Alloalcanivorax dieselolei B5: one gene and its partner. The protein of the gene in region 2 binds, or shares a complex with, the protein of the main gene of each other region. Links are inferred from orthologs where the notes say so. Each region holds a gene or a part of one and is shown on either strand. Other genes may lie near its edges.

Region 1 (6,511 bases), 410 kb from region 2 along the record:
ATCGGCGATGCCGACAGTCTGGACCGCCGTGAACGGCTGCTGCCCTGGGTGCCGGACGACGTGATTGTCGACGTTGCCCTGGAGCGCGGCGAGATTCGCGTGGACTGGGACCCGGAATTCTAGAGCCACGGCGGACGTGGACAGGGAGGCGCTCAATGCGAATCGCGCTGATGACGCTGTTCCCGGAAATGACCGGGCTGGTGACCGGCTTTGGCGTGACCCGGCGGGCCATCGAGAGCGGCCGGCTGAGTCTGGAAGCGGTCAATCCCCGGGATTTCACCGATGACCGCCACCGCACCGTGGACGATCGCCCCTTTGGCGGCGGGCCGGGCATGGTGATGAAAGTGGAGCCCCTGGAACGCGCGCTGAGCGCGGCCCGGGAGCGAGTGGGCCCGGCCCGGGTGATCTACCTGTCACCTCAAGGGCGGCCACTGACCCAGCGCAAGGCCCAGGAACTGGCCGCCGAACCGGCATTGATCCTGGTGGCCGGTCGCTACGAAGGGGTCGATGAACGCTTTATCGAAGCGCGGGTGGATGAGCAGATCTCCATCGGCGATTACGTACTCAGCGGCGGTGAACTGCCGGCGCTGGTACTGGTGGATGCCGTGGCGCGCCTGTTACCGGGAGTGCTGGGGCACGAGGATTCGGCAGCCCAGGATTCGTTTTCCGGCGAATTGGAAAACCTGCTGGACTGTCCGCACTATACGCGGCCCGAGGAACACCAGGGCCGGGTGGTGCCTGATGTCTTGCGTAGCGGCGATCACGAGCGGATTCGCCGCTGGCGCTTGAAACAGGCACTGGGACGCACCTGGCGGTGGCGTCCCGACTTGCTCGAAGCCCGCCGCGCCAGTGGCTGGACCGAGGAAGAACAGCGGCTTCTCAATGAATACATTGAGGAGTACGAGCAGCAATACAGCGATCAATGAACCAAGGAGCACGCCATGAGCGGCAAGAAACCCCTGATTCAGGAAATCGAACAGGCACAGCTGAAAAGCGACGTGCCGGTGTTCGGTCCCGGTGACACCGTCACCGTTCAAGTAAAAGTGAAAGAAGGCGCCCGTGAGCGTCTGCAGGCATTCCAGGGCGTGGTGATTGCCCGCCGTAACCGTGGCCTGAACTCCAATTTCACTGTCCGTAAAGTCTCCCACGGCGTGGGTGTGGAGCGGGTATTCCAGCTGCACAGCCCGCTGGTCGACTCCATCGAAGTCGTCCGCCGCGGTGATGTTCGCCGCGCCAAACTGTACTACCTGCGTGAGCGTTCCGGTAAATCCGCCCGTATCAAGGAAAAAATCCGGTAATACGCTACTCGCTCCGGTTGCGAGCTATTGTCGCTTCAGCCTTTGCTGTAGGGCATTCGGAAGCGACCTCTGGCCGAGCAAGGATGCTCCCACCGGACATAAAAAGGCCGCCCCTCCAATGGATGGGCGGCCTTTTTGTTTTGCATCGGAGGGTTAGCGTTTAGCCAGCAACCGGTACAGGAACAACAGCACTAATGCACCGACGATGGCGGTAATGATGCTGCCGATCGATAACGAATTTGATGCCGCTCCCGCGCCGATCCCCAACAGAGAACCGAGCCAGCCGCCGACAAAAGCACCGGCGATACCAATCAAAATGGTAATAATGAAGCCGCCCGGATCCTTGCCCGGCATGATCCATTTTGCGATCACACCCGCGATCAGACCCAGTACGATCCAAGAAAGAATTTCCATAGGGCACTCCTTACCTCTGGTAACTCAAAGCCCCTTGAGTATGCCCCGTATGGATGCACGACCCGGGTAATAAATAGTAAAACCCCAGCTTGCTGAGAGTACCGCATGGCGCCAGAATCGCGGAAACGAAACGGGAAATAGGTTATGACGGACCTGTCCGAAGCCCGGCAACGGCTGGTGGATGCCTGGCTTGACAATCAATGGCTGGAGCGGGGTCTGAGCCGTAACACCCTGGAAAACTATGGCCGGGACCTGCGCCAATTCGGAGATTGGCTGAACAGGGAGGAGCACACCGCGCTGGAGCGGTGTCAGCGCTATCAATTATTACAGTTCCTCGCCCACCGCCATGAACAGGGATTGGGGGCGCGATCGGTGGCTCGCCAGCTTTCCGCGTTGAAGAGTTTTTTCCGCTGGCTGAAACGGGAGGGGCGTATCGACGAGGACCCCACCCTGAACGTGGCGCGCCCCAAGACCGGCCGGGCCTTGCCGAAGAGCCTCAGCGAGGCCGATGTGGAAGCGCTGCTGGCGGCGCCGGACCTGGACGATCCGCTCGGTCTGCGCGATCGCGCCATGCTGGAGGTGTTGTACGCCTGTGGTCTGAGGGTGTCGGAGCTGGTCGGCCTGACCCTGGGGCAGGTCAATCAGCGCCAGGGGCTGGTGCGGGTGGTGGGCAAGGGGGACAAGGAGCGGCTGGTGCCCCTGGGGGAAGAGGCTCTGCACTGGCTGGCGCGCTATCTGCGGGAAGCCAGACCCTTGCTGATTCACCCGGATCAGGATGTGCTGTTCCCCAGCCGTCGCGGAGAGACAATGACGCGCCAGGCATTCTGGTACAGGATCAAACAGATCGCGGTCAGCGCGGGGGTGCAAAAGGCGTTGTCACCCCATACACTGCGCCATGCGTTCGCGACACATTTGCTCAACCACGGGGCCGACCTGCGGGTGGTGCAGTTGTTATTGGGGCACAGTGATTTGTCCACCACACAGATCTATACCCATGTGGCGCAGCAGCGGCTACAGACGCTTTATGAGCAACATCATCCCCGGGCGGGAACTTGAGCGCCTGTTGCCACTCAAATAACGATAATCGCCGCAGGGGGCGGCGTACCATTGGAGAATGTCATGAAAAGGATGATGATGGCGGCCCTGGGATTGGTCGCGGCCACCCTGGCGGTGGCGGATTCGGGGGTGGATGAGAAGGCGGTAAGGAAGAACTTCGCCGACACCTATCCTCAGTTCACAGTCAGTAAGATCGAGCCGGCGCCGGTGGACGGCATGGCCCAAGTGGAACTCAAGGGCGGCGGCGGAAGCCAGTGGGTATACACCAGTAGCGATGGTCGTTTCATTTTTACCGGTGAGCTGATCGAACTGCGCGACGGCAAGCCGGTGAATCTGGCGGAGGAGCGCCTTGAGAAGGTGCGCAAGGCCGGCCTGGCCAAGGTCGACAGCAAGCGCATGATCACCTACGCCGCCGATGATCAGAAGGCGGAAATCTACGCCTTTACCGACATCACCTGCGGCTTCTGCCGCAAGATGCATGAGCACATCGAGGAGTACAACGAGGCCGGGATCACCGTGCACTACCTGGCATTTCCGCGCGGCGGACCGGCGTCTGAGGCGGCCGAGAACATGCGCCACATCTGGTGTGCCAAGGATCGGGCCAGTGCGCTCACCGATGCCAAACTGAAAGACAAGATCGTCGAAAACAAGCTGGGCAGCTGCGCCGGCCAGGTGAACGACGAATACGCCCTGGGCATGGAGTTCGGAGTGAGAGGCACGCCGGCTATCTACACCGCCGAAGGCACCCAACTGGGCGGTTATCTGACTCCGGAGCAAATGCTGCAGCGACTGCAGCTTTAAGCGTCTGTTCGCGGGCCTCCCAGCCCTCGGGACACATTGACGGCGCCCCTTGGCGCCGTTAATGTGTCCGGCTTCCAGTAACCCCGCCACGGCCCGTGACGTGCCCGTTTCGGTACGGTCCCGGACCGCGCCATCTTTTTTGAAGGATTCAGCCGTGGAAGCCGATTTTCAGCGTATTCGCCGTTTGCCGCCTTATGTCTTCAATATCGTTGGAGAGCTGAAGAAGGCGGCGCGAGCGCGGGGTGAGGACATCATTGATTTCGGCATGGGCAATCCGGACCAGCCGACCCCGCCGCACATCGTGGAAAAGCTGGTGGAAACCGTGCAGCGCGGTGATACCCACCGCTATTCCCAGTCCCGTGGCATTCCCCGTTTGCGCAAGGCCATCACCGACTGGTACCAGCGCCGCTACAGCGTGGCACTGGACCCGGAATCCGAGGCCATCGTCACCATCGGCTCCAAGGAAGGGCTGTCGCATCTGGCGCTGGCCACCATGGGCCCCGGCGACACCGTGATGGTGCCCAATCCCAGCTACCCGATCCACCCCTACGGCTTTGTCATCGCCAACGCCGATATCCGCCATGTGCCGCTGGTGCCGGGCGTGGATTTCTTCGAGGAACTGGTGCGCGCGATCAAGGAAGCCTGGCCGAAGCCGAAGATGCTGGTGCTGAATTTCCCCGGCAACCCCACCGGCCAGTGCGTGGATCTGGATTTCTTCGAGAAGGTGGTGGCGATCGCCCGGGAATACGGTATCTGGGTGGTGCACGATATCGCCTATGCCGATATCGTTTTCGATGGTTACGAGGCGCCGTCGATCCTGCAGGTGGAAGGCGCCCGCGACGTGGCGGTGGAATTCTTCTCCCTGTCAAAGAGCTACAATATGCCGGGTTGGCGGGTCGGCTTCTGCTGCGGCAACAAAGAGCTGATTCACGCCCTGGCGCGCATCAAATCCTATCTGGACTACGGCACCTTCACGCCGATCCAGGTAGCCGCCATCGCCGCTCTGGAAGGCGATCAGAGCTGTGTCTCCGAAATTCGCGATCTGTACCTGAAACGCCGTGACGTACTCTGCGACGGCCTCAACGACCTGGGCTGGACGGTGGAAAAGCCCCGCGCCACCATGTTCGTCTGGGCCCGGATTCCGGAGCCTTACCGGGCACTGGGATCGCTGGAATTCTCCAAGAAGCTGCTGACGGAGGCTGGCGTGGCGGTCTCGCCGGGCGTCGGCTTCGGCGAATACGGCGACGACCATGTGCGCTTCGCCCTGATTGAAAACGAGCAACGTACCCGTCAGGCGCTGCGGGGCATCAAGAAGATGTTCCGCGCCGACGGGCTGATCGCGGGCTGACGCCGTCGGCTCCCATGCATTACATGCACCCTGGATTACACATATTCTGGAGAGGACCAAGTGAAGTCGATTAAGGTTGGGATCGCTGGCCTGGGCACGGTGGGCTCAGGCACCGTCAATGTACTCAAGCGCAATGCGGGGGAGATTGCCCGGCGCGTGGGTCAGCCCATTGAGATCGCTCACATTGGTGCGCGGCGTGAAAATCCCGCCTGCGACATTAGCGGTATCCGGGTGTCCCGGGATGTGTTCGACGTCGCCAACGACCCGGATGTGGACATCCTGGTGGAACTGATCGGTGGCACCGACGTCGCTCGCGAGCTGGTGCTCACCGCCATCGGCAACGGCAAGCACATCGTCACCGCCAACAAGGCGCTGATCGCCGAACACGGCAACGAGATCTTCCTCGCCGCCCAGGAACACGGCGTGGACGTGGCCTTCGAAGCGGCGGTGGCCGGCGGTATCCCGATCCTCAAGGCGCTGGGCGAAGGGCTGGCCGCCAACCACATCAACTGGGTGGCGGGCATCATCAACGGCACCGGTAACTACATCCTCACCGAAATGGAGCAGGGCGCGCGCGGCTTCGAAGAAGTGCTGGCGGAAGCCCAGGCGCTCGGTTACGCGGAAGCCGACCCCACTTTCGACGTGGAAGGCGTGGACGCCGCCCACAAGCTCACCATTCTGGCCTCCATTGCCTTCGGTATCCCGCTGCAGTTCTCCAAGGTCTATATGGAGGGCATCAGCCGCATCACCATCGAGGACGTCAACAGCGCCGCCCAGTTCGGTTACCGCATCAAACACCTGGGGATCGCCAGGGACACCGGCAACGGTATTGAGCTGCGCGTGCACCCCACGCTGATTCCACAGGAAATCATGCTGGCGGCGGTGAACGGCGTGATGAACGCGGTGATGATCGATGGCGACGCGGTGGGCCCGACCCTGTATTACGGCGCCGGCGCCGGCGCTGAACCCACCGCCTCGGCGGTGGTGGCGGACATCATCGAGCTGGGCCGTGAACTGACCGTGGATCACCACGAGCGGGTGCCTTATCTGGGGTTCCATACCGACCAGATGTCCGACGAGCCGGTGTTGACCATCGAGGATGTCTCCTGTGGTTACTACCTGCGTCTGCATGTCCAGGACAAGGCCGGCGTGCTGGCGGACGTGACCCGCATTCTCAGCGACAACCGCATCAGCATCGAGGCCATGGTGCAGAAGGAAGTGGACGAAGGGCTGGTACCCATCGTCATCCTGACCCACCGGGTGCGCGAGGGCGACATGAACGAAGCGCTCAAGCGAATCGCTGCCCTGGACACCGTGGATAACGATATAATGCGTATTCGCGTGGAAACGCTGGACGCTTGAAAAGACGACACGATTAATACCCGTGGGGCCCGTATCCGGGCCTCCACACCAGAAGCAGAGACAATGCCATGCCATTCCGTGACCGCTACACAGGCCTGATCAACCGTTACCGCGACCACCTGCCGGTGAACGACGACACGCCGATCATCAGCCTGGGCGAAGGCAACACCCCGCTGATCCGGCTCAAGAATATTCCGCGCCTGCTCGGCAAGGACGTGGATATCTACGTCAA
Region 2 (6,667 bases):
CGCCCGCCATGCCCGGCAACTGGCGCAACTGCGCATCCCCACCCTGGAGGTGGAAAGCCTGCACCGCATTCTCGGTGAGCCGCATACGGTGGCGGTGTACCAGCCGATGCCGGGCCTGACGCTGCGTCAGATGCTGGCTCGCGGGCAGGTGGACACCCAACTGATGTACCGGGTGGGCGTGTTTATCGCCCGGCTGCACCGGCTGGGTGTGTTTTTCCGTTCCGTGCATCCGGGCAACATCGTCATCGACGGTCTGCGCATTGGCCTGATCGATGTACTGGATATGAGGGTGCGGCCCTGGTCCATGTCTCGTTGGGCCCGGCGCCGTAACTGGCTGCACTTTCTGCGTTGCGAGGAAGATCGTCCGCATCTGCGCGATGATCTGGTGGAGGCGTTACTGGTGGGCTACCGGGATGCCGCCGACCTGCCGTCCCATGAGATCGGCGAGGTGGCGGAGCGGGTCCGGCATTTGCTGGGCTGAGGCATCGCGGCCCTTTCCATACAAAGAAAGGACCGCGATGTCTTAATGATTACCCAGTTTCTTTTCCAGGTGGTGGATATCCACGCCGCCTTCCTTGAACGCGGTGTCGCGGAAGATCTTGTCCCGGTGCAGGGCCACGTTGGTCTTGATGCCTTCCACCACGATCTCGTCCAGAGCGTTACGCATGCGGGCAAACGCCACGTCGCGGTTCTCGCCCCAGGTGATGATCTTGCCGATCAGTGAGTCGTAGTAGGGCGGTACGGTATAGCCGCCATAGACGTGAGAGTCCACCCGCACCCCATTGCCGCCCGGTGCATGGAAGTAGCTGATCTTGCCGGGGCTCGGGACGAAGGTGTTGGGATCCTCGGCATTGATCCGCACCTCGATGGCGTGACCGAGGAAGGTGATGTCTTCCTGCTGCAATGTCAGGCCTTCGCCGCCGGCGATACGCAACTGTTCCTTGACGATATCGACGCCGGTGATCATCTCACTGACCGGATGTTCCACCTGCACGCGGGTGTTCATCTCGATGAAGTAGAAGCCTTCGTTCTCGTACAGGAACTCAAAGGTCCCGGCGCCCCGGTAATTGATCTCCTTGCAGGCGTTGACGCAGCGTTGGGCCACTTCTTCCTTCAGGTGAGCCGGAATGTCGGGGGCCGGAGCCTCTTCCACCACCTTCTGGTGACGGCGCTGCAAGGAGCAGTCCCGGTCGCCGAGGTGTATGGCGTGGCCGGCGCCGTCGGAGAGCACCTGAATCTCCACATGGCGTGGCTTCTGCAGGAATTTCTCCATGTACACGGTGGCATCGCCGAAAGCGTTTTTCGCTTCGGAACGGGTCAGGGTCACCGCATTGAGCAATTGATCCGCATGTTCCACCACGCGCATGCCACGCCCGCCACCGCCGGCGGCGGCCTTGATGATGACCGGATAGCCAATCTGCTCGGCCATGGCCTGGGTGGCTTCCGGGTCATCACCCACCGGACCATTGGAGCCGGGGACGGTGGGGACGCCGGCTTTTTTCATCGCCTCGATGGCGGACACCTTGTTGCCCATCAGGCGGATGGTATCAGCGCGCGGTCCGATGAAGGTGAAGCCGGAACGTTCCACGCTTTCGGCGAAGTCGGCGTTTTCCGCCAGGAAGCCGTAACCGGGGTGAATGGCATCCGCGTCGGTCACTTCCGCCGCGCTGATGATGGCGGGGATGTTCAAATAGGAATCGGTGGACGGCGCCGGGCCGATACACACCGCTTCATCGGCGAGACGCACGTGCATCAGATCGCGGTCCGCCTTGGAGTACACCGCCACGGTACGGATGCCCATTTCCTTGCACGCGCGCAGCACGCGCAGGGCGATCTCGCCGCGGTTGGCAATGACGACTTTTTCCAGCATTTCGACCTCCGTTAAACGATGGAGAACAACGGCTGGTCGAATTCCACCGGTTCGCCGTCCTCGACCAGGATGGCATCAATAGTGCCGGATTTGTCCGCTTCGATCTGATTCATCATTTTCATCGCTTCGACGATGCACAGCACGTCGCCGGCGTTGACCTTCTGGCCCACCTGGGCAAATGGGGTGGCGCCGGGAGAGGAGGCCCGGTAGAACGTGCCCACCATGGGAGAACGCACCAGATGGCCGGCCGGGGAGGCCGGTTCCGGCTCGGCCGCCGGAGTGGCTTGCGGGGCTGCCGGAGCGGCCGCCACCGGGGCGACGGGGGCCGGCGCGGCGTTGCGCCAGCCGCCCCGGGTGATGCGTACGGATTCTTCGTTCTCGTGAATTTCCAGTTCTTCGATTCCGGATTCTTCCAGCAGCTCGATCAATTTCTTGATTTTTCGAATATCCATGTCCAGTCCTGTTGGGAGCTGTTGATGTTAAAAGGTCAGATGTCGTCGTCGGTGCCCAGACGGCGGATGGTCGCGTCCAGCGCCAATTGGTAACCGTCGGCGCCGAGACCACAGATCACTCCCTCGGCGATGTCCGAGAAATAAGAGTGATGGCGAAAGGTTTCGCGCCGGTGAATATTGGAAAGGTGCACCTCGATAAACGGGATGCTCACCGCCAGCAGAGCGTCTCTCAGCGCCACGCTGGTGTGAGTGAAGGCGGCCGGGTTGATCAGAATGAAGTCGACGCCTTCCCCGCGGGCGGCATGGATGCGCTCAATCAACTCGTATTCCGCATTGCTTTGCATATGCTGCAGATGATGGCCGGCCTTCCGGGCCCGGATCTGCAGGGCCTGGTCGATTTCCGCCAAATTAGTGGCACCGTATTTGTCCGGCTCGCGCTGGCCGAGCAGATTCAGGTTGGGTCCGTGCAGAACCAGAATGGTGGCCAAGATGGATACCCCTGAATGTGTCGTTATCTGCGGTGAACAGGAGGGAAAAACGGCATCAGGCCGGGGCTTTTCCCGAAGTTTGCAGTCTAGGGGGAATCGCCCGGCGAAAAAAGAACTTTACACTATTCGTTACATGTACCGATTCGCTTGTACGCAATCACGCAATCACGCAATCACGCAACACGCTTGCACGCTAAACCCGAAGTTTGATCGCCGGATCCAGCGATGACTACCTTCCCGAGCAATCCAACCTTTCCGTTTCACACCAGCCTGGCAAACATGGCGTGCAAGCGTGCCTGCGTGTTGCGTGCCAGCATCCGGGGCCCCGGATCAGCCCGATGTGACCGGCAAAACGGTCTGTTCCAGATGGCGGATGAAGCGCTCCGGTCTCATCTCGCCGAGCACGCGGGATTCCGGGACTTCCTCGCCAGCGGGGCTGAAGAACACCAGACTGGGCAGACCGAAGATGTTGTATTCGGTCATGATCGCCTGGTTTTCGCTGTTGATGTCGGTGATATCCACCCGATAAAGATCGAATCCCTTCATGGTGGTCAGCACATCCGGATGGCTCAGCGTGGTTTCTTCCAGCACCTTGCAGGCCACGCACCACTCGGCGAAGAAGTCCACCAGCACCGGCCGGCCGGCCCGGGAGGACTCCGCCAGGGCCTGACGCAGCGCCGCCTGACCGGTGAGGGTGCGCCAGGGGCCGTGGTCTTCCGTGGTCGCGGCGGGTTGCGCCGTGCCGGAAGTGGCGGTGGCCGGTGCCGCCGGTTGCTGCCAGTGGGCCAGCGGTTGCCATGGGTCGCGGGCGCCGGAGGCGGCGCCGATCAGCAAAATCACCCCGTACAGCGTCAGCACCAGGGCAAGGCCCCGTCGCAGACGGGAGCCGCCTTCTTTCACCGGTTCCAGGGCGCCCAGCTGGACGCCGTAAATGGCCAGCAACAGGCCGTACAGGGCCAGGGTCACCGGCGCCGGCACGATGCGGTCCAGCAGCCAAATGGCGACGCCGAGCATGACCACGCCGAAGAAGCGTTTGATCTCTTCCATCCACAGGCCGGCCCGGGGCAGCAAATGGCCGCCACCGGTGCCGAACAGAATCAACGGCACACCCATGCCAATGGACAGTGCGAACAGGCTGGCGGCACCGGTCAGGGCGTCGCCGCTGCCGGCCACATAGATCAGGGCGCCGGCGAGGATCGGGGTGACGCAGGGTGACACCACCAGGGCGGAGATCATGCCGAGCAGGGCGGCGCCGGCCAGCCCCTTGCGCTTCGGACCGGTCTGGTTGAGCCGGTCGCGCAGGGCCGCCGGTAATTGCAACTCGTAAAGGCCGAACATGGCCAGTGCCAGCAGTACGAAGATCACCACACTGGTGATGATCGCGGCCGGCTGTTGCAGCAGGAACTGAAGATTCAGTCCGGCCCCGAACAGGGCCACCAGCAGCCCCGCCAGGGTGTAGGGCACCGCCACGCCGAGCACGTAGGCGCTGCTGAGCAGGAAGCCACGGCGGGCGCTGGGGTGTTGCTCACCGGCGATGATACCGGAGAGGATCGGAATCATCGGGAACACACAGGGCGTGAACGCCAGCAGCAGACCGCCGGCGAAGAACAGCCCGATCACCAGCCCCAGGCTCTGGCCGGAGATCCAGCGATTAAAGGCGTTGGCGTCCTCTGAAAACAACGTCTCCAGAAAGCCCTCGTCGCTTGCGGAGGCGGTTGGCGCGGTGGCCGGCGCGGCAGCGTTCAGCGCCGTGGCGGGCTTGCCGGGACGGGGCTCCTCGAAGGCGAAGGTCTTGCTGGCCGGTGGGTAGCACAGCAAATCCTCGATGCAGCCCTGATAACGCACTTCCAACTCGGTATCGGCCAGTGGCACGCTGCGCAACGGCAACGTCACTTCCAGCCGCTGGTAGAACACCTCGACGTCACCGAATATGGGGTCCACCTTCGGTTTGCCCGCGGGCATCTGGAACGCGGAAAAGTCATCGAGAACGTTGCCGTTGGTGTCGCGGAGAATGAACTCAAAGCGCTGGCGGTACAGATAGACGTCGTCGAGCAGTTCAAAGCCCACCAGCACCGTCTGCTTGTCCCAATCGGCATCCGCCATTACCTGGATCGCTTCGTCCACCGTGGGCGGCTGGTCGTTGCCCAATCCGCCGCTGCCGCCCAGAGACAGCGCAAGCGCGGGACCGGCGAGCAGCCCCAGCACAAAAAGGGATAATAGTGAACGCAAGCGTTGTGTCATCGATTTCTCCAGATAACCGGTTTTGTCCCTGGCCCGGTTTCCCCCAAACATAAAGAGCGGGGCCCCGACCTGCCGGCGGCGGCCCTGGCGCTATCCATTTTCTGTATACCCCGGGTAGATATAGAGGCCGCCGGCGCGGATCGGTTCCCAGTCTGCGCCTTGCGGATTAAAGGGGCTTTAAGAGCGGCGGCGAAGAACGCATTGTGCCCCCATGCCGAAATGGACGCAAAGACCGCTGCCGCCGGCGGCACGGGCCCTGTCGTTGGCGACAAAGGCTGCTATATTGGCGCACAATGCCGTGGAGTCCCGAGCCCGGGCTCCGACATGATGGAAAAGGCCGCTGCCGGCCTGACAGGACGCGAGTGGGGATCACCGATGAGTAATGAAAAGTTCTCCCAGAAGATGGGCGACCGGTTGCTGGATCCGGCCAATAACCGGATATGGAAAGGCGCCCTGTGGTTGATCGTGATCCTGCTTCTGGTGGATGTACTGCTCGGCTGGTACTGGAGCTGGGAGCCGGATCTCCAGGAAGTGCGGGCGCTCGCCGATGCGAAAACCGGAGAGGTCACGACCCAGGAAGTGATCAATGTGGCCAGTACCCTGCTGGACAAGCCGGGCGGCTACCTGAGCAACGATGTTCTGCCGCATCGCCTGTGGCTGGATAACATGCCGTCCTGGGAGTTCGGGGTGCTGGTGCAGTTACGGGATATGGTGCGGGTGATGCGCCGTGATATGAGCCGCTCCCAATCCCAGAGTCAGGAAGACCGTAATCTGGCGATTGCCGAACCGCAGTTCAACTTCGACTCCCAAAGCTGGGCCATGCCCGCCACGGAAAGCGAATACCGCCGAGGTATCCGTGCGCTGGAGCGTTATCTGGAAAGCCTGCGTAGCGGCGATGGCCGATTCTACGCCCGCGCCGACAACCTGAATTCCTGGCTCAATGAAGTACAGAACCGGCTTGGCGCCCTCAGCCAGGATCTCAGCCGCAGCGTCGGGCGCACCACTCTGGATACCGAGGACGATACCCCGGTGACGCAGTTGGACAGCAAGGAACGGATGGTGAAAACCCCGTGGCTGAAAATCGATAATGTTTTCTATGAAGCGAGAGGGGCGTCCTGGGCGCTGGTGCAACTGATGCGCGCGCTGGAAGTGGATTTCGCCGATGTGCTGCGCAAGAAGAACGCCACGGTCAGCTTCCGGCAGATGGTACGTGAGCTGGAAGCCACCCAGGAAACCCTGTGGAGCCCGATGGTTCTGAACGGCTCCGGCTTCGGCATCTTCGCCAACCATTCCCTGGTCATGGCCAACTACCTGTCCCGCGCCAACGCTTCCCTGATTGATTTGAGGAAGCTGCTGCAAGAGGGATAGAAAAAGCAGTTGACAGTTGATAGTGGACAGTTGACAGCGGCGCGAGACACGACCTGTTGATCCGAAAGCAAAGAGGCCGCGCCCAAAACTTGAGTGCGGCCTCTCTACTCCTAAACATTAATTCTCTGCTCTTTGCTGATACGCAAACAAACTTTGCATCACCGCATTTTTCTTTTCGCTGTCAACTGTCCACTATCAACTGTCAATTGCCTTTACGCCACCGAACTGACCGCCGGCTCCGGCAGGGT

The links.
Region 1: the proteins of dsbD (region 2) and B5T_RS06975 are in contact, whole or in part, in a crystal structure (PDB 1JZD), measured with the Escherichia coli proteins. The link is inferred for Alloalcanivorax dieselolei B5 from one-to-one orthologs.

Annotation. Positions count from the first base shown.
Region 1 is NC_018691.1:1,507,819-1,514,329, forward strand. The notes cover bases 1,923-4,700. They hold B5T_RS06975 (DsbC family protein), read left to right. Parts: upstream 1,923-2,831; coding sequence 2,832-3,569; downstream 3,570-4,700. Other genes in these bases: xerD (site-specific tyrosine recombinase XerD), read left to right, coding at 1,923-2,768; alaC (alanine transaminase), read left to right, coding at 3,724-4,700. In the rest of the region: ribosome maturation factor RimM, read left to right, coding at 1-123; tRNA (guanosine(37)-N1)-methyltransferase TrmD, read left to right, coding at 156-926; rplS (50S ribosomal protein L19), read left to right, coding at 942-1,298; B5T_RS06965 (GlsB/YeaQ/YmgE family stress response membrane protein), read right to left, coding at 1,452-1,712; more of xerD, read left to right, coding at 1,857-1,922; more of alaC, read left to right, coding at 4,701-4,917; B5T_RS06985 (homoserine dehydrogenase), read left to right, coding at 4,978-6,279; thrC (threonine synthase), read left to right, coding at 6,348-6,511. UniProt on the Escherichia coli protein: Acts as a disulfide isomerase, interacting with incorrectly folded proteins to correct non-native disulfide bonds.
Region 2 is NC_018691.1:1,099,502-1,106,168, forward strand. The notes cover bases 2,597-5,530. They hold dsbD (protein-disulfide reductase DsbD), read right to left. Parts: upstream 5,052-5,530; coding sequence 3,141-5,051; downstream 2,597-3,140. Other genes in these bases: aroQ (type II 3-dehydroquinate dehydratase), read right to left, coding at 2,597-2,810; B5T_RS05030 (DUF2333 family protein), read left to right, coding at 5,427-5,530. Also shown: B5T_RS05005 (BUD32 family EKC/KEOPS complex subunit), read left to right, coding at 1-481; accC (acetyl-CoA carboxylase biotin carboxylase subunit), read right to left, coding at 524-1,870; accB (acetyl-CoA carboxylase biotin carboxyl carrier protein), read right to left, coding at 1,882-2,322; more of aroQ, read right to left, coding at 2,358-2,596; more of B5T_RS05030, read left to right, coding at 5,531-6,419; B5T_RS05035 (metal-dependent hydrolase), read right to left, coding at 6,632-6,667. UniProt on the Escherichia coli protein: Required to facilitate the formation of correct disulfide bonds in some periplasmic proteins and for the assembly of the periplasmic c-type cytochromes.